One region of the Azospirillum sp. Sh1 genome, then DNA from elsewhere that is predicted to be linked to it. Evidence: riboswitches for the same ligand, from Rfam matches in the RefSeq annotation. Region 1 holds a riboswitch; each other region holds the start of a gene.

Region 1 (6,351 bases):
CGACCGCCGAATCCCGGCGCACCTCGCCGGCCGGACCGTCATAGATCACCCGCCCGCGGTCGAGGCACAGCACGCGGCCGGCCAGCGGCAGCAGGAATCCCATGTCATGCTCCACCAGCAGGATCGCCATCCCCTCCCCGGCCAGTTCGCGCAACAGGTCCGCCAGATCCGCCTTCTCTCCATCGGTCAGGCCGGCGGCGGGCTCGTCCAGCAGCAGGACCACCGGGCGGCGGACCAGGGCGCGGGCCAGTTCCACCCTCCGCCGCAGTGCCGCCGGCAGGCCGTCGCAGGATTGCCCGGCAAGATCGCCGACACCCAGCCGGTCGAGCGCCCAGCGCGCGTGCGCCTCGGTCGTCGCGGCGTCCGGATCGAAGGCCAGACGGGCGGCGGCCACCGCCTCAAGCACCCCCGCTCCGGTGGGCAGCAGGGCCGCCTGAAAACTGCGGGCCAGTCCGGCACGGGCCAGCCGGTCGGCGCGGGCGCCGGTGACCTCCAGCCCGCCGAGGCGCACGCGCCCGGCATCCGGCCGCTCCAGCCCCGACAGCAGGTTGATGACCGTGGATTTGCCCGACCCGTTCGGCCCGATCAGCCCGGTGATGGTGCCCGGCCGCAGGTCCAGCGACACACGGTCCACCGCCCGCACGCCGCCGAAGGACTTCCGCAAGCCCTCGACCACCAGCCCCTCCGGCAGGGCGGGTGGCGTCGGCGGCTCCCTCGCCTCCGCCAGCGCACGGGGCTTGCCGCCGCCCAAGCGGGCCGTGAGGCGGTGGAGGAGCCCGGTCAGCCCGTCCGGCGCCAGCACGACGGTCAGCAGAAGCGCGGCGCCGTAGATCACCAGATAGCCGCGCTCCAGGAAGCGGAACCATTCCGGCAGGTGCAGCAGCAGCACGGCGCCCAGCACCGCCCCGGCCATCCGCCCCCGCCCGCCGACGATGGATATCGTGAGGATGGAGACCATGACCGGGAATTCCAGCACCTCCGGCGACACGACGCGCTGGGTGTGGACCGCCAGCGCTCCGGCGGCCCCGGCGAACAGCGCGCTGATGCCGAAGGCGGCCAGCCGCAGCCGGCCGACATCCAGCCCCAGCGTTCCCGCAGCCAGCGGATCGTCACGCAGCATGGTCAGCGCCCGGCCAAGGCGCCCGCGCGCCACCCGCCAGCCGATCAGCCCGCCGAGCGCCACCAGCCCCCAGACCAGCCCGGCCATCGGCAGCCCGCGCGGCACCGCCCAGCCGAACAGCACCACCGCCGGCACGCCGGCCAGCCCGTTGGAGCCGCCGGTCAGCTCCGGCAGGTTCACGGCAAGCAGATGCAGCACCTGCGCGATCCCCAGCGTCGCAAGGGCGAAGTAATGCGACTCCAGCCGCAGCACCGCCAAACCAACCGGCAACGCCAGCAGAAACGGAACCAGCATCGACAGCGGAAAAGTCGCCTCGAAGCCGAGCCCATGGCGGCTGCCGAGGATGCCAGTCACATAGGCGCCGACGCCGAAGAAGGCACCCTGCGCCAGCGACAGCGCGCCACCGAGGCCGAAGACGATCTGGAAGCCGAAGGCCGCCAGCGCATAGACCCCGGCGACGGTCAGGACGCGCAGGCCGTAGGGCGAGGCGAAGGCGAGCGCGTATACCAGCAGGGCGAGGGCGCCGGCGGTGAGAATGACGGCAGACCGACGCTCAGCCACGGCGGCGCGCCGCTTCGCCGAACAGCCCTTGCGGCCGCAGGACCAGGATCGCCAGCAGCGTCAGGTACAAGGCCCCCAGCGCCACCGGGTAGGAGAGCACCGACGATACCCCCACCTCGAACAGCGCGATCAGCAGCGCCCCCACCACCGCCCCCGGCACTGACCCCCAGCCGCCCACCGTCACCGCGATGTAGGCCTTCAGGATCAGGTCCCCGCCCGATGTCGGCGTGACGAAATAGCGGTTGGCCAGCAACAGCCCCGCCGCCCCGGCACAGGCGGCGCCGATGGCGAAGGTCACCAGGATCATGGCGGTGACCGGCACGCCGCAGGCACGCGCCATCTCCGGATCCTGCGCCGTCGCGCGCAGCCGGCGGCCAAGCTGGGTGCGCGCGAAAACCCATTGCTGCGCGCCGATCAGCAGGGCCGCCACCGCGACGATGGCGAGCGACTGCTCCGGCACCGCCAGCCCGGCGATATGAAGGGTATCGTCGCCGAACAGCGGCGGTGCGGCGCGCGGCTCCGGCCCGAAGAGGATGGCGGCCCCGTTCTGCAGGATGATGCCGACCGCGATGGTGCTGATGAAGACCGACACCGGCGGCCGGCGCCGCAGCGGCAGATAGGCCGCCAGCGCCATCAGCAACCCCAGCGCGGCCATCAGCACCAGCACCACCGGCAGCAGGACGATGCCCGGCAACGGGATCAGGGGCGCCAGCGCCACCGCCAGCAGCCCGCCGGCCATCACGAGGTCGCCCTGGGCGAAGTTCACCGCCGAGGTGGCGTTCAGCACCAGCACGAAGCCCAACGCCACCAGGGCATAGGCCGCCCCCAGCGCCACCCCGTTGACCAGCAGTTGAAACGCCGCCATCCGCTCACTTCGCCGCGAGTGTCGGGTCGTCGTACCGCTTCACCAGCGTCGGCACGCGGCTGGTCCCGTCATAGCAGACGATGACGGCGGAATGGGCCATGTTGCCCTTGCCGTCGGACTTGTAGGTCATGGCAAGACCCTTGAACGTCTCCGACGACAGTGCTTTCCGGATGGCGTCCGGCGTCCGGGCGCCGGCCTTCACCGCCTCCAGCACCATCGTCATGCCGTCATACTGGCCGAGCGCGAAGGCGTCCGGTTCCTTGCCGAAGGCGGTGCGGTAGGCGTCGGTGAAGGCCTTGACCTCCGGCGTGTCGCCTGAAATCGGCGAGGCCGCGGTCTCGGCGCAGACGCCCTTCAGTTCCGCCGGTTCCAGCAGGGCCGCGGTGCTCGGCTGATGCATGGCGGAACCGGCGACGATCGGCAGGGTCACGCCGCTGGACGCCGCCTGCCGCAGCAGCAGCGCGGTCGGACCGGAATGCAGATGCAGCACCAGCACGTCCGGCTTGGCGGCCAGCGCCTTGGTCAGCACCGGCAGCAGGTCCTTGGCCGCCGGGTCCACCCCCTCCTCGAACACCGGGGTCACGCCCAGCGCTTTGAAGGCGGCGTCGAGATGGGTCTTGCCGCTCTGGCCATAGGCGGTGGTCTGATAGATGATCGCCGGCTGCCGCTTGCCCAACTCCTCCACCACATAGCGGGCGTGGGCGGACTTGGTCACGGCGTCGCCGGGGAAGAAGCGGAAGACCCAGGGGTTGCCCTGCTCGGTGATCGACGCGGTGCCCGACACGGTGACCAGCGGCAGCTTCAACTCCTGCGCCAGCGGCAGCATCGCCAGCATCTGGGTGCCGAGCATGCTGGCGGCGACCGCCCCGACCGTGCCGCTGCCGGCCGCCCGCTCCAGCGCCGTCACCGCCGCCTCGGGCGAGGTGCCGGTGTCGACGACCTCCGACGCGATGGCGACGCCGGCCGGCGTCTGCTTCAGCGCCAGGACGGCACCATTGCGCTGGCTGGTGCCTTCCAGCGACAGGAAGCCGGTCAGCGGCACCAGCACCGGAAAGGACAGCGTGTCGTCGGCCCGCGCCGCCGGAGACAGGCAGGACGTGGCCGCCAGCAGGCCGATCAGAAGGGGAAGCGCGCGCCGCATGACCGAAAACTCCTCAACTCGCGCCGGCAACCGGAGCGACGCGGAGGGGACGGGGCGTCTGTGGCTGATCCGTCGGGTTCCGGTCGGCTCCCTTCGCCGGCATGACCCGGATCAGGTTCGATGGGTGTTGTCTCAGCCCCCGCATCCGCCGATCCGGCGAAAGGCAGGGGCACCCCAGCCGTGAACAGGCGGCGAGAGTGTCGCCGCCGGCCCCGTCCTGTCAAGAACCCAACCGGCGGCGCGCCACCAGCGTTTCACGATGCAGGATGTAGAGCCCGCTGCCGATGATGACCATGGCGCCGGCCAGAACCGGCGCCGTCGGCAGGTCGCCGAACACCAGCCAGCCGAACAGGCTGGCCCAGACCATGCCGGTGTACTCGAAGGGCGCCACCACCGCCGGAGGCGCACGGCGGAAGGCCTGGGTCAGCAGCACCTGTGCGCCGGCGCCGATCGCGCCGACCAGCGCCATCAGCCCCAGCGCAAAGCCGGTCGGCGCCGTCCACACCGGCACTGCCAGCGCACCGCTGACCACAGTCGTCGTCAGCAGCAGATAGAGCACGATGGACGCGCTGGTCTCCGTCCGCGACAGGCCGCGCACGGCCAGCGCCGCCAGCGCATAGAACAGGGCGGCGCACAGCCCGACCAGGACCGGCACCAGCGGCGCCCCGGCCGATGGCTGGGCCATCACCACCACGCCGCCGAACCCGACCACCACCGCGGCCCAGCGCCGCCAGCCCACCGGCTCTCCCAGCAGCGGAGCGGACAGGGCGGTGATGAACAGCGGCCCGGCGAAGCTCAGCACATAGACGTCGGCCAGCGGCAGTTCGCGGAACGCATAGAAGAAGCAGCCCATCGAGATCAGCCCGGCGAAGGCCCGCCAGACATGGCCCCAGGGCCGCCGCGTCCGCATCGCCGCGATCCCGCCGCCGCGCCACAGGGTGTAGCCGCCCACCAGCAGGAAGGCGACCAGCGAGCGCACGAACATCAGCTGCGGCACCGGGTAATCGGCGGTCAGGAACTTGATGAGCGTATCCATCGCCGCGAACAGCAGGATCGCCCCCAGGAAGCAGCCGACGGCATAGGGAACCGAATCGGCCTCGGCAGGTAGCAGGTCGGCGGTCTCGGCGTCGGTCATGGAATTGGTTCGGAACGGCAATGGCGGAGGTTGCCCACATTATGGGCAAATCCGCCTGCGTCCCAATGCCGCAACCGCAGGTCTGGTAGGCGTGAGGTTTTGGCAGAGTTCAGTCTTCGGATGCCCCCTCCCCATCCCTCCCCCGCCTTTGGCGGGAGAGGGTGCCGTATGCGAAGTGGCGGCAGTCCCCTCTCCCGCGTGAGCGGGGGAGGGTTAGGGTGGGGGCACCGTCAGCCGACACTCAACGGTGAGCAAACATCCCCTCACCGCGTCAAAACCATCACCAGCCGCTCCACCGGCGCATCATTGATTAGATGCGACTCGACGATCTCGTCGATGTCCTCCGCCGTTTCCGGCCGGTACCAGATGCCCTCCGGATAGACCACCATCAGCGGCCCGGCGGAGCAGAAGCCGAGGCAGCCCGTCATCGCCATGCCGACATCGGCCAGACCCCTCGCCTGGATTTTCTGGTCGAGCCGCTGCCACAGCGGGTGGGCGCCCTTGGCGGCACAGCTGCCGCGCGGATGGCCGGGCGGGCGCTGCTGGGCGCAGCAAAAGACGTGGTGGCGAAAGGTCTGCGGAATGTCGAGCGGCATCGGGCATGCTCCATAACCATAAATTTCCTATGGTTTAGAAGCATGCCAGATTGCTGCGCTGCGGCAAGAGTTTTTATAATCCTTCTAACCCACGGCAGCCGCAGTGATTCCGGCGTGATGAAATGCTTGGTCGGCAGAGCATTGGCGGTTAAGAATCCCCGCCAAGGGGCAATCCAGGAGACGCCGGTGCTGCTGAGCGGGTCGGGGAAGGGTCAGCCGGGCGCCGTGCCGGGCTGGGTCGGGTATGCGCTGCTGCCGGTCCTCAACCTCGTCGCGGCCTTCGTGCTGTCGGGGCTGGTGATCCTGGTGATCGGCGAGAATCCGGTCGACGTGCTGTCGCTGCTGCTGTCGGAGGCTCTGGGATACCCGGAGGCTATCGGCTACACCCTTTATTACACCACCGACTACATCTTCACCGGGCTGGCGGTCGCAATCGCCTTCCATTGCGGGCTGTTCAACATCGGCGGCGAGGGGCAGGCCTATCTGGGCGGGCTGGGCGCCGGGCTGGTCGCGCTGGCGCTGACCGGCTGGCCGTGGCCGGTGGTGGCCTTGCTGGCGGTGCTGGCGTCCGCGCTGTTCGGCGCCGCCTGGGCCTTCATCCCGGCCTGGCTGCAGGCCAAGCGCGGCAGCCACATCGTCATCACGACGATCATGTTCAACTTCATCGCCGCGTCGATCATGACCTGGCTGCTGGTGGACGTGCTGATCCGTCCCGGCAGCCAGTCGCCGGAAACCCGCGAGTTCGATCCCGGCGTCTGGCTGCCGTCGATGGACCGGGCGCTGGGCTGGTTCGGCATCACCATCCCGGCCTCGCCGCTGAACCTGTCCTTCCTGTGGGCGCTGGCCTGCTGCCTGCTGTTCCACATCTTCCTGCGCCGCACCCGCTGGGGCTACGAACTGCGCACGGTGGGCCGGAACGAGCGGGCGGCGGTC
Region 2 (6,351 bases), on a different contig from region 1:
CCGGCGTGCTGATGCATGCGGAGGCCGGCGGTTATTCGGCGCTGATCGACGGCACGCCCTACCGGCCAGGGTTGCTGCGCGGCAGCATCCTGCTGGCGCCCGACCGCGAAAGCTGGCAGGCGCTGCAGGGGCAGCTTTTTGGGTGATTGTGGGAAGGGGGAGTGTTTTGCCCCCTCCCTAACCCTCCCCCGCTATGCGGGAGAGGGAACTCCGCCTCTGATTTTGCAAAGCGTCATGCCGGCAAGCATTCAATCCCCTCTCCCTCGAAGAGGGGGAGGGATAGGGAGGGGGCATCCGCCGCAACCAACCTCCCCGCAACACCTCAATGCGTCAGCAGTGCCGGAAGGGTCAGACCTTCCAGCACCGTGCGGGTGGCGCCGCCGAGCACCAGTTCGCGTAGACGGGAGTGGCCATAGGCGCCCATCACCAGCAGATCGGCGCCCTGGTCGCCGCAGCAGGACAGGATCATGTCGCCGACCTCGCCACCCGACGCGATGACCAACTGCGGGCGGGCGGCAATGCCGTGGCGGTGCAGCCAGTCGACCAGATCGGCGGCATCGTTGCTGTGCTGGCCCGGCGGCTCGACCGACAGGACGGTGACGGAGTCCGCCGTTTCCAGGAAGGGCATCGCGGCACGGACGGCGCGGGCCGATTCGGGGCTGTTCTTCCAGGCGACCAGCACATGGCGGCCGATGGGGGCCGTGGCCGGCTGCTTCGGCGGCAGAACCAGCACCGGGGTGGGGGTCTCCAGAGGCAGGCGGTCGGGGATGTGGTGCAGCGACACCCTTTCGCCCGCCCGCACGGCGGCCGACTGCGCCACCACGATCAGATCGGCGTAGGAGGCCCGCCCCGCCAGCAGATCGACGTGATCGCCTTCCTCAATCGTCCAGTCGAAGGACAGGCCGTCGAGCGCCTGGCGCACCTCCCGCTCGATGCGTTCGGCATTCTCGTGGGCGATGGCGGTGGCTTCCGCCATATAGCCGTAGGAGGCGGCGCGGCCGGTGGCGCCCGCCGGCATCGACACCGGGGTGGCGATGTAGAGCGCCTGGATATGGGCGGAGAAGCGCTTGGCCAGGGCGACAGCCACCGCCAGACGGCTGGCGTGGGCGTCGTCGTTGGCCATGTGCAGCAGGATGGTCTTGATCGGCATGCCCTCGCGTCTCCCAATCTTATGCTTTGGCCCGCCATCGGCCCGTCAGTGGGCCGGCGGAGCGCTTTCCTTCCAGATAACGCTCCGCCACGACGAATGGCAATGTCTGCAAGCAGATGGGGTTACTTGACCACCACCGCATAGTGGTCGAGCGGCGCCACCGCCTTGATCAGGCCGCGCGCCTTCAGGAACTCGGCGAAGCGGGTGTAGCGCTCGGCATCCAACGCCGCCGGGCTGTGGGAGAAGCGCGGCAGCGTGTCGGCCCAGGCGCGGCGGTTCAGCTCGTCGTTCAGCTCCGGCCGGCCCTTGACGAAGGCGGCCTGCGATTCCTCCGGATGGTTCAGGATGTAGAGCGTCGCCCGCTCCACCGCCGCCAGGAAGCGCTTGAAGCGCGGGTCGTTCGCCTTGTCCTTGCGGGCGACCAGGATCAGTTCGTCATAGGGGGGCACCCCTTCCTCCTCCGGATAGAAGGCGCGGCCGGGATGCTTCTCGATCTCCATCTGGTTCAGCTCGAAGTTGCGGAAGGCGCCGATCACCGCATCGACCTGCCCCGACAGCAGCGACGGCGAGAGCGAGAAGTTGACGTTCACCAGCTCGACGTCCTTCAGGCTCAGCCCTTCCTTCTCCAGCATCGCGCCGAGCAGAGCGTCCTCGAAGCCGGCGATGGAGTAGCCGACCTTGCGGCCCTTCAGGTCCTTCAGCGTCTTCACCGGCCCGTCGCGCAGCACGACGACGGAGTTCAGCGGCGTCGACACCAGCGTGCCGATGCGGACCAGCGGCAGCCCCTCGTCCACCTGCAGGATCAACTGCGGCTGGTAGGAGACGGCGATGTCGGCACCGCCGGCGGCGACCAGTTTCGGCGGATCGTTGGGGTCGGCCGGGGCGGTCAGCGTCACGTCCAGCCCGGCGTCCTTGAAGAAGCCCTTTTCCTGCGCCACCACCAGCGGGGCGTGGTCGGGGTTTACGAACCAGTCCAGCATCACGGACAGCTTGTCCTGGGCCAAGGCCGGAAGCGAGGTCATCAGGCTGGCGGCCATCAGGCCGGCGGCGAGTAGGTGCTTCATTGGCAGGTGCTTCATCGGGTGTCTCTCCCCCTTCGAGGGTTGGCGTCTTAAGGGTTGGCGTCTTCGGCAGGTTGGGTATCGGGTTGCCAGGGCAGGGCGCGGCGGGCCAGCGCATCGACGGCGGCGTACAGCGTCACCGCGAACAGCCCCAGCACCAGGACGGCGGCGAACAGAAGGTCGATCTGCATGCGGGCGTTGGCGTGCAGCATCAGATAGCCGAGGCCGGAGGACGACCCCACCCATTCGCCGATCACCGCGCCGATGGGCGCCACCGCGGCGGCGACGCGCACGCCGGACCAGAAGGCGGGCAGGGCGGCCGGCAGGCGGATGCTCCACAGGATGGCGGCGGGGGAGGCGCCCATGGTGCGGGCAAGGTCGAGCCAGCCGGGATCGGTGCGCCGCAGCCCGTCGAACAGCGCGGTCGTCACCGGGAAATAGATGACCAGCACCGCCATGGCGATCTTGGAGGCCATGCCATAGCCCAGCCACAGGACCAGCAGAGGCGCCAGGGCGAAGACCGGAATCGCCTGACTGACCAGAAGCAGCGGCATCAGCCAGCGCCGGGCGGTGCGGAAGCGCGCCAGCAGCAATGCGCTGACCCCGCCCAGCGCCACGCCGGCCACGAGCCCGATGAGGATCTCCGAGAGGGTGGTCAGGCCGTGGGTCAGCAACAGGGGCGCCTGCCTCTGCATCGCGTCGGCCACCGCCAGCGGGCTGGGCAGCAGGTAGCGCGGCAGGCCGGTGGCCCAGACCAGCACCTGCCAGGCGGCGACCAGCACCAGCAGGGTGACCAGGGCGCGCAGCAGCGCCTTCATTCCGCCAGCCTCCGCAGAAGCTCGGCCTGATGGGCCAGCAGGCCGGGATCGTCGACGCGGCGCGGTACCGGGCCCAACGGCTCCAGCGCCGGCCCCATCGCGGCGGGGCGGCCGGTCATCACATGCAGGCGGTCGCCGATGCGCAGCGCCTCCAGCGGGTCGTGGGTGACCATCAGGACGGTACGGCCGGCCAGCGTCTCCGCCGCCGTTTCCTGCAGCCGCAGCCGGGTGATGGCGTCGAGCGCCGAGAAGGGCTCGTCCATCAGCACCAGCGGCTTGTCCTCCATCAGCGTGCGGGCCAGCGCCACCCGCTGCCGCTGCCCGCCGGACAGGGCGGCGGGGCGGTCGCGCTCCCGCCCGGACAGACCGACGCGGTCGAGCAATGCGCGGGCCTGCTCCACCCGCGCCGGATCGGGGCGGCGGTGGCGCAGACGGTCGCCCAGGAGGACATTGTCGAGGACGGTCAGCCAGGGCAGCAGAAGGTCCTGTTGCGCCATGTAGGCGATGCGGCCGGCCAGCGGCAGCCCATCGCCGGTGACGACTTGCGTCGGTGGTTCCGGCTCGGCCAGACCGGCGAGAATGCGCAGCAGCGTGGTCTTGCCGACGCCGCTCGGTCCCAGCAGGCAGGTGGTCCGGCCGGCCGGCAGCTCCAGCGTCAGGTCCGAGAACAGCAGCGTGCCGCCATAGGTCAGCCGGGCGCGCGAGATCGTCACCGAAAGCGGCGTCATCGCAAGCATGTCGTTCTGACGGAAGTGGAGAGGGTGCGGTCCCGCATCACTGATCCCTACGCCGGCATGAACCGGATCAGGTTCCAGGGGTCGTCCCGCAACAGGACCTCTCAGCCGCCCATCGGCTCCCCCCAGTGAAGGCGGCGACTATAGGCGCGGACGATCCGCGACCGCAAGCATTGCCGGATCGGAGTTCCGGCCAGTGGAAGTCCGACTTCGGAAGCCGGCCCCTGGAAGCCGGCGCTTGACCGGAGCGTGGCCACGCCTAGTTTCTGGCGGGCATCATGGAGTGCCAGCCCTGACCACGCCCTTTCGCACCCCGCTGTTCATCGGCGGCGAGATCTATCGCGGCTCGACCTACGGGCCGAAACATCCGCTGGCGATCCCGCGCGTCTCGACCGCCATCGACCTCAGCCGCGCCATGGGATGGCTGCCGGACGAGGTCTATCTGGACACCCATGTGGCGAGCGAACGGGAACTGGCACGCTTCCACACCGCCGATTACATCGCGGCGCTGAAACGGGCGGAGGCCGAACAGCGGGTGGATGAGGCCACCGCCGCCCGCCACAATCTCGGCAAGCTGGAGAATCCGGTCTTCGCCGAGATGTACCGGCGGCCGGCCCACAGCAGTGGATCGGCCTTGCAGGCGGCCCGGATCCTGGGCGACCGGCCAGCCGGTCTGGTCTATGCGCCGGCGGCGGGGACCCACCATGCGCGGCGCGACCGTGCCAGCGGATTCTGTTACTTCAACGCGCCGGTGCTGGGCATCCTGGAACTGCTGGACCATGGCCTGGAGCGGGTGCTCTACGTCGATCTCGACGCCCATCATGGCGACGGGGTGGAGGAGGCCTTCGCCGACGACGACCGGGTTCTGACGATCTCCATCCATGAGGATGGCCGCTGGCCCTACACCGGCAAGGCGGAGGACCGCGCCGGCGGGATGGCCCGCAACCTTCCAGTGCCGCCGGGCTTCAACGACAGCGAAATGGAGCATGTGATGGAGGCGGCGGTGCTGCCGCTGGCCCGTGCCTTCCGTCCGCAGGCGATGGTGATCCAGACCGGCGCCGACGCGCTGGCCGAAGACCCGCTGAGCCGGCTGGAGCTGTCCAACCGCGCCCTGTGGGATGCGGTTGCGGCACTGCTGCCGCTGGCGCCGCGGGTGCTGGTGGTGGGCGGCGGCGGCTATAACCCCTGGTCGGTCGGGCGCTGCTGGGCCGGGATCTGGGCGGTGATGAACGGCATCGACCCGGCGATCAAGCCGACGGCGGAGGCGGAGGCGGTGTTGCGCGCCCTGACCTGGAGCCGCGCCGCCGGCCGCAATCCGCCGGAACACTGGTTCACCACGCTGGGCGACGAACGGCGGCCGGGGCCGGTGCGCGACGCGGTGAAACGGGTGGCGGAGATGGCGCTGCCCTGATCCGCAGCGAATCGTTTCATTTGGGACGAATTTCGAACCAAGCCGTTACGATTCGTTGACGGACCTGGATTGTTCGGTGATCCTCATTCCACTGCGCCGGTGCAGCTTCCGCGTCGGTTGACGTTGGATTGGAGCGTGCTTGGGCCGGGCTTGGGTAGGAGAATGGGCGGGCGGATGTCGAACACGACGCTGTTCCTGATCGCCATCGTCATCATCATGCTGGCCGCTGTACCGGTCGCCATGATGCTGAAGGATTTCCTGCCGAACATCATGGAAAAGAGCAGCGGTCTGGAGCAGATCGAGAACCGGGTCTATGTGCTGCATGCGGAATCGCAGGAGCTTCAGAACCGGGTCAACCAGCTGGTTCAGCGCCGCAACAGCCAGTCCTCCGACCGCAGCCGGCTGGAAAGCGACATCCGCAAGGCGGAAAAACAGATCCGCGACCTGGCCGAGCAGCCGCCGATGTTCGTCCACGAGGTCGGCGACCCGCAGGCCGGCCTGATGAAGTTCGTCGCCACCGTCACCCAGGAGAAGGCGTCGGCCGCCGCAAGGGCCGCCGGCGACCGCGGGCCCGTGAACCCGATCTGGCGCTGCGCCAACGTGGCGGAGGTCTGGGCCTCCAGCTTCGACGAGGCGAAGCAGATGTGCGACGTCGCCTTCCCCTTCAAGCTTGGGTTCCAGAAGACCTTCATGCGGGGCGATGCGAGGGCCGGCGGCAAGGGGGGCGTACCGGTGCCGCCCGCCACCGCCCGCGCCAAGGCCGGCGCCGCCACATGATGATCAATTTCATCATCGTGCTGGCGATCGTCGCCATCGGCGCATGGCTCGGCAATGTGCTGATGACCGTGGAACAGCGGGTGTCGCAGGCGCGCCAGCGCGTGCGCGGCGTGCGCAATAGGCTCGACAAGCTGGACGCCACCATCCACCGCCTGCACCGCGAGGAGGAAAACCTCCATGCCGAGATCGAGGAGCTGACGCGGGACATCGTGGAACTGCGCAAGAAGCAGGTCGAGGTGCAGCAGCGCCTGACCGAAGCACAGTCGAAGCGCCGTCCCCAAATCCTGATCCTGACCGACCGGCGCAATCCCGGCGACAAGGAATGGCTGGTGACCGTGGTGAACCAGCAGATCGGTGAGATCGACGCCACCCACCCGCTGGCCGTCGAATGGGCACGCGG
Region 3 (6,351 bases), on a different contig from region 1:
GTCACCGACAAGGAGACGGTCGAGGTGGTCGAGATGGTGCTGGCCGGCTCCATCAACAAGCAGATCGTCGCCGCCATCAACAGCGCCGGCGGCCGGGCCGTCGGCCTGTCGGGCAAGGACAGCAACCTGATCACCGCCCGCCGGCTGGAGCGCGTGCAGCGCGACCCCGACAGCAACATCGAGCGGGTGCTGGACCTGGGCTTCGTCGGCGAACCCTATAAGGTGAACCCGGAGATCCTGCAGGCCCTCGCCAAGTCGGACGTCATCCCGGTGATCGCGCCGGTCGGCTTCGACGTGAACGGCGACACCTACAACATCAACGCCGACACGGCGGCCGGTGCGGTCGCGGCGGCGGTGAAGGCGGCGCGCTTCTTCCTGCTGACCGACGTGGCCGGCGTGCTCGACAAGGAGAAGAAGCTGATCGAGAAGATGTCGCTGGCGGATGCCCACAAGGCCATCGCCGACGGCACCGCATCGGGCGGCATGATCCCGAAGATCGAAACCTGCATCAGCGCGGTGGAGCAGGGCGTCGACGCCGCTGTTATCCTGGATGGCCGGGTGCCGCATGCCCTACTGCTGGAGATCTTCACCGAGGGCGGTGCCGGCACCCTGATCGGCAAGGCCTGACTCCGTAAACGGGGGACCGATGAGCGACCTGCGCAAGGACCTGCTCCGCCAGATGAAGGCCATCCGTGAGAAGATGGACCCGAAGCTGGTGGAGCGCGCCAGGCTGGCGGCGTTGGGCAAGGTCCCCTATGACAGCGACGCGGCGAAGGAGGCGGTCGGCCATTTCCTTGACGCCAAGCGGGATGGCGGCGCCTTCCGCCGCAAGCTGGAACAGGCGCTGAAGGCCGAGGGCGCGGCGCTGGACCTCGATGACGGGGAGAAGGCGCCGCCTGCGCAACCGCCCGCGAAGCCGAGACGCGGCGGTCGGTTGACGTAACGCCGTCTCGATTTACGCAAGGAGCACCGCCTTGCTGCATGTCTTCGTCAATGACGGCGGTCTGCTCCGCTGGGCCAGGGAGGCTGCCGCGGACGAGGCGGCGCCGCTGCCCGACTCCGCCGTGTGGCTCGACCTCATCAATCCGACGTCCGAAGAGTTGGCGCGTGCGGAGGTGCTGATCGGCACCGGCCTGCCTACCCGAGAGCAGATGGCGGAGATCGAGGAATCGAGCCGTCTGCGCATGGCCGGCGGCGCCTTGACCATGACCGTCACCGCGCTGGTCTGGGCCGACACTGACGAGCCGCGCATCGCCACCGTCAGCTTCGTGCTGGCCGGGCGGCGGCTGGTGACCATCCACGACATCGATCCGCAGGCGCTGCTGGCCTTCCGCCGCCGCGCCACCCATGGCGAGATCTCGGCCGCCCGTGGCGAGCTGGTTCTGGCGGCGCTGGTGGATGGGATGATCGACCGGACCTCCGTCGTGCTGCGGCGGACGGGGGTGGAGTTGGATGCGCTGAACCGCCGCCATTTCCGCGGGCGCAAGCTGCGCTCGCGCGGCGAAACGCTGGACGATGCGCAGACGCTGAAGCGCATCGGCCATGCCGGGCATCTGATCGGCAAGGCGCGGGTCAGTCTAGCCAGCCTTACCCGCATGACCGATTTCCTGGCGCGCGGCGATGGCTGGAATTCGGGCAAGGCGACGCGGCGCTGGGCCAAGACCACGCTGCAGGACCTGCGCGGGCTCGACCAATATGCCCGTTTCCTGGCCGGCAAGGTCGCTTTGGCGCTGGATACGGCGTTGGGACAGATCAACGTCGAGCAGAACGAGATCGTCAAGATCGTGTCGGTGCTGACCGTTCTGCTCTATCCGCCGACCCTGGTCGCCAGCATCGGCGGCATGAATTTCACCGACATGCCCGGCAGCGATTCGCCCTTCGGCTATGCCAGCGCCCTCGGGTTGATGCTGCTGTCGGCGTTGCTGCCGATGGTCTATGTGCGGTCGAAACGCTGGATGTGACGCGTTTCCACAATATGGCAGGCGGATGGTCCGCGGCGCTTTCCTTTTGACAGGTGCGTCCGCCGGCGGCAGGATGGGCGCATTCCAGGGGGGTCCCGACAGGGGGCTGAGATACCAACGGCCGGACGGCGCCAAGCGTCGCCGGCAGCGTGGTGACCCTTCGAACCTGATCCGGGTCATACCGGCGAAGGGAGGGACCTCGTGACGGGCCGACCACGCCCCGTCCGGCCGTATCGGCCCCACATTTCCGGGGCGCATGGCCCGCACGAAGATACCGCACCTCCGTCCGCAGTCCCGGGTTTGTCCGCCCAACTCCGACGGAGAAACCCAATGCCTAAGGACTTCAACGAAAACGCCATCCGCATTTCGACCGGCCCGCTGCCGTCGTCGCGGAAAATCCATGTGCCCGGCACGCGTTTTCCCGATCTGCGTGTCGCCATGCGCGAGATCGCGCTGTCGGGCGGCGAGCCGCCGCTGACCGTCTATGATGCTTCCGGTCCCTACACCGACGAGTCGGTCGCCATCGACGTGCGGGCCGGGTTGGCCAAGCACCGCCGCGACTGGATCCTGGCCCGTGGCGACGTCGAGACCACCGACAGCGGCGTGCTGCGCGCCAAGGACGGCGGCGCGGTGACCCAGATGGCCTACGCCCGTGCCGGCATCGTCACCGCGGAGATGGAATACATCGCCGTCCGCGAGAATCTCGGCCGTGCCGCCGCGTTGGAGGCAACGCGCGACGGCGAGGATTTCGGCGCCGAGATCCCCGACTTCATCACCCCGGAATTTGTTCGTGACGAGGTGGCGCGCGGGCGGGCGATCATCCCGTCCAATGTCAATCATCCCGAGTCGGAGCCGATGATCATCGGCCGCAACTTCCTGACCAAGATCAACGCCAACATCGGCAACTCCGCCGTGACCTCCTCGATCGAGGAGGAGGTGGAGAAGATGGTCTGGTCGATCCGCTGGGGTGCGGATACCGTGATGGACCTGTCCACCGGCGCCGACATCCACCAGACCCGCGAGTGGATCCTGCGGAATTCCCCGGTTCCCATCGGCACCGTGCCGATCTATCAGGCGCTGGAGAAGGTGAATGGCAGGGCCGAGGACCTGACCTGGGAGCTGTTCCGCGACACGCTGATCGAACAGGCGGAGCAGGGCGTCGATTATTTCACCATCCATGCCGGCCTGCGATTGGCCCACATACCGCTGACCGCCAAGCGGGTGACCGGCATCGTGTCGCGCGGCGGCTCGATCATCGCCAAATGGTGCCTGGCCCATCATCGCGAGAATTTCCTCTACGATCATTTCGCCGACATCGTCGAGATTTGCCGCGCCTATGACGTGGCGCTGTCGATGGGCGACGGCCTGCGGCCGGGCAGCCAGGCCGATGCCAACGACGCCGCGCAGTTCGCCGAACTGGAGACGCTGGGCGAGCTGACCAAGATCGCCTGGGCGCGCGACGTTCAGGTGATGATCGAGGGGCCGGGCCATGTGCCGATGCACAAGATCAAGCACAATGTGGAGAAGCAGATCGCGCTGTGCGGCGAAGCGCCCTTCTACACGCTGGGGCCGTTGGTGACCGACATCGCGCCGGGGTACGACCACATCACCAGCGCCATCGGCGCGGCGATGATCGGCTGGTTCGGCACGGCGATGCTCTGCTACGTCACGCCGAAGGAGCATCTTGGGCTGCCGGATCGCGACGACGTGAAGGCCGGCGTCATCGCCTACAAGATCGCCGCCCATGCCGCCGACCTTGCCAAGGGCCACCCGGCGGCGCGGCTGCGCGACGACGCCATGTCGCGCGCCCGCTTCTCCTTCCGCTGGCGCGACCAGTTCGCCCTGTCGCTCGACCCCGACACGGCGATGGCCTACCACGACGAGACCCTGCCGGCGGAAGGGGCCAAGACCGCGCATTTCTGTTCGATGTGCGGGCCGAAATTCTGTTCGATGAAGATCACGCAGGAAATCCGCGACGCCGCGGAGTCCGGCATGGCCGAGATGTCGCAGAAGTTCCGCGAGTCGGGCGGGGAGATCTACCAGCCGGCGGCGGAGTAAAGTCTCGGCACTGATGCCCCCTCCCTAACCCTCCCCCGCTCTCGCGGGAGAGGGAACTCCGCCGCTTCGCGAATAGCTCACGTTGACAAGCGTCCTACCCCCTCTCCCGCGAAGCGGGGGAGGGATGGGGAGGGGGCACCGCGCCACAACCACTCCTCACCCCGCGTACCTGATTTCCAGCACCTCCACCTGTTCGATCCCCGCCGGCGTGCGAACGTCCACCAGATCGCCTTCCCGCGCCTTCAACAGGGCGCGGGCCATGGGGGAGATCCAGCTGACATGGCCGCGGTCGGGGTCGACCTCGTCGGCGCCGACGATGGTGATGGTGTTCTCGGACCCATCCTCGCGGGCATAGGTGACGGTGGCGCCGAAGAAAACCTGTTCGCGGTTCTTCTGGTCCTGCGGATTGACCACCACGGCCGATTCCAGCCGCTTGTTCAGGAAGCGGATGCGGCGGTCGATCTCGCGCAGGCGCTTCTTGCCGTAGAGATAGTCGCCATTCTCAGACCGGTCGCCGTTGCCGGCGGCCCAGGACACCACCTCCACCACCTTCGGCCGCTCCACCCGCAGCAGGTGGCGCAGTTCCTCCTGCATGCGCTGGAAGCCGGGCGGGGTCATGTAGTTCTTGAAGCCCTGCGGCAGCGGTGCCTGTTCGTCGAGGTCGTCGTCTTCCGGCGTGTCGTTCTCGCGGGTGAAGGCTTTGCTCATGGTCCGACCTGTCCTGTGGCAGGGGTGATAACGTCCGGGAAAAGGAAAAGGCGCCTTGCGGCGCCTTTTCCCGTTCCAGAGGTCCCGGTTGGGCCGTTGGGCTTACCGCTTCCACCAACCGCGGCGCGGCTTGGCATTCGCCTCGTCCTCGTCACCGGCGGGAGCCGGCTCGTTGGCGGGTTCGGCAGCCGGAGCGGGCTGGGTCACCGGAGCCGGCGCGGCGGCGGCCGGCGCGGCCTCCGCCGGAGCTTCGGCAGCGGCCTTGCGCTTGCGCGACGCCTTCTTGGCCGGAGCCTTGTCGGTCGCGACCTCCGCTGGGGCTTCGGCGGCGGCAGCGGCCTTGCGCTTGCGGCCCTTGGCCGGCGCTTCGGCAGCGGCGGAAGCGGCCACGTGAGCAGCCTCCACCGGGGCTTCGGCGGCAGCCTTGCGCTTGCGCGAGGCCTTCTTGACCGGCGCGGTTTCGGCAGCGGCTTCCGCCGGCGCTTCGACCGCAGCGGCGGCCTTGCGCTTGCGGCCCTTGGCCGGGGCTTCCGCAACTGCCGGAGCGGCCATGGGGGCAGCCACCGGGGCAGCCTCGGCCGGAGCCTCGGCAGCGGCCTTGCGCTTGCGCGAGGCCTTCTTGGCCGGGGCCTTGGCGGCTTCGGCCGGAGCCGGAGCGGTCACCGGCGGCTTGGTGGCGGGCACGGGAACCGGAGCTTCGTCGGCCGCCGGGGCCGTATCGCCGGCCAGGATCCAGTCGAGGTCGCTCGCCTCGGCCGGAGCTGCCGGAGCCGGAGTGGCCTGAACCGGAGCGGCGGGCTGCTCGGAGCCGGCGTCCTCGCCGCCCTCCAGGCCTTCCGCACCCTCGCGGCGCGACCGGCGACGGCCACCGCGCTTGCCGCGGCGGCGCTTCTTGCGGCCTTCGCCGTTGCGCTCGCCGGCGTCGGCGCCGGTCTCGTCCTCACCGTCCTCGTCCTCGTCGTCGCCTTCGCCTTCGGCGTCAGCCGAGTCGGCGTCGGTGGCGGGTTCGGAGATGGCGGCACCGGGGATCGCCTCGGCGGCAACCGGCAGAGCGGTCTCCTCGGTCTCCTGACCGGCTTCGTCCGTTTCGCCCTCGCCCTCGGCGGTATCGCCCTCGGCCCGGCCTTCCTCGCGGTCACGGCCACGGCCGCGGCGGCGGCGGCGGCGGCGGCGGCGGTCCTCGCCATTGCCGTCGCCGTTGGTCTCGGCACGCTCGGCGGTCTCCTCGACCTGGGCGGCTTCGACCTCGGCTTCCGGCTCCTCCACCGGCTCGACCGGTTCGGCGGCGAGCGCGCGGTCGGTCTCGGCCATCACGCGGTCGGCGCTGACCAGCGGGCCTTCCTCGTCGGGCAGGCGGGCCTTGTTGCGCTCCAGACGGTGATCCGGGGCGATCAGGGTATCGTCGGCCTGGACCATGACGCTGAAGGCGTGACGCTCTTCGATCTTGGCCAGTTCACCGCGCTTCTGGTTGAGAATGTAGAGCGCGATCGAGGTCGGGACGTAGATGGTGATTTCCGCCGACCGCTTGCGGATGCCCTCTTCCTCGATGGCGCGCAGCACGTGCAGCGAGGCGGATTCGACCGAACGGACGACGCCGGTGCCCGAGCAGTGCGGGCAACGTTCG

What was found. A riboswitch is a leader RNA that binds a small molecule or an ion and turns the genes downstream of it on or off. The one in region 1 is predicted to bind thiamine pyrophosphate.
Region 2: it holds a riboswitch for thiamine pyrophosphate, as region 1 does, so the genes downstream of both, FZ029_RS12775 (ABC transporter ATP-binding protein) here and FZ029_RS24040 (ABC transporter substrate-binding protein) in region 1, are expected to answer to the same signal.
Region 3: it holds a riboswitch for thiamine pyrophosphate, as region 1 does, so the genes downstream of both, thiC (phosphomethylpyrimidine synthase ThiC) here and FZ029_RS24040 (ABC transporter substrate-binding protein) in region 1, are expected to answer to the same signal.

Annotation. Positions count from the first base shown of each region.
Region 1 is NZ_VTTK01000029.1:48,401-54,751, forward strand. Features, by position in the region: gene FZ029_RS24030 (ATP-binding cassette domain-containing protein) at 1-1,681, opposite strand, end outside; gene FZ029_RS24035 (branched-chain amino acid ABC transporter permease) at 1,674-2,546, opposite strand; gene FZ029_RS24040 (ABC transporter substrate-binding protein) at 2,551-3,687, opposite strand; TPP riboswitch at 3,759-3,874, opposite strand; gene FZ029_RS24045 (DMT family transporter) at 3,908-4,822, opposite strand; gene FZ029_RS24050 ((2Fe-2S) ferredoxin domain-containing protein) at 5,086-5,418, opposite strand; gene FZ029_RS24055 (ABC transporter permease) at 5,605-6,351, shown strand, end outside.
Region 2 is NZ_VTTK01000010.1:102,821-109,171, reverse strand. Features, by position in the region: gene FZ029_RS12795 (inositol monophosphatase family protein) at 1-146, shown strand, start outside; gene FZ029_RS12790 (universal stress protein) at 323-1,150, opposite strand; gene FZ029_RS12785 (ABC transporter substrate-binding protein) at 1,273-2,214, opposite strand; gene FZ029_RS12780 (ABC transporter permease) at 2,262-3,029, opposite strand; gene FZ029_RS12775 (ABC transporter ATP-binding protein) at 3,026-3,757, opposite strand; TPP riboswitch at 3,793-3,899, opposite strand; gene FZ029_RS12770 (acetoin utilization protein AcuC) at 4,047-5,174, shown strand; gene FZ029_RS12765 (hypothetical protein) at 5,349-5,951, shown strand; gene FZ029_RS12760 (hypothetical protein) at 5,948-6,351, shown strand, end outside.
Region 3 is NZ_VTTK01000034.1:29,798-36,148, forward strand. Features, by position in the region: gene argB (acetylglutamate kinase) at 1-627, shown strand, start outside; gene FZ029_RS25775 (hypothetical protein) at 647-943, shown strand; gene FZ029_RS25780 (CorA family divalent cation transporter) at 975-1,961, shown strand; TPP riboswitch at 2,038-2,171, shown strand; gene thiC (phosphomethylpyrimidine synthase ThiC) at 2,292-4,019, shown strand; gene greB (transcription elongation factor GreB) at 4,176-4,727, opposite strand; gene FZ029_RS25795 (ribonuclease E/G) at 4,830-6,351, opposite strand, start outside.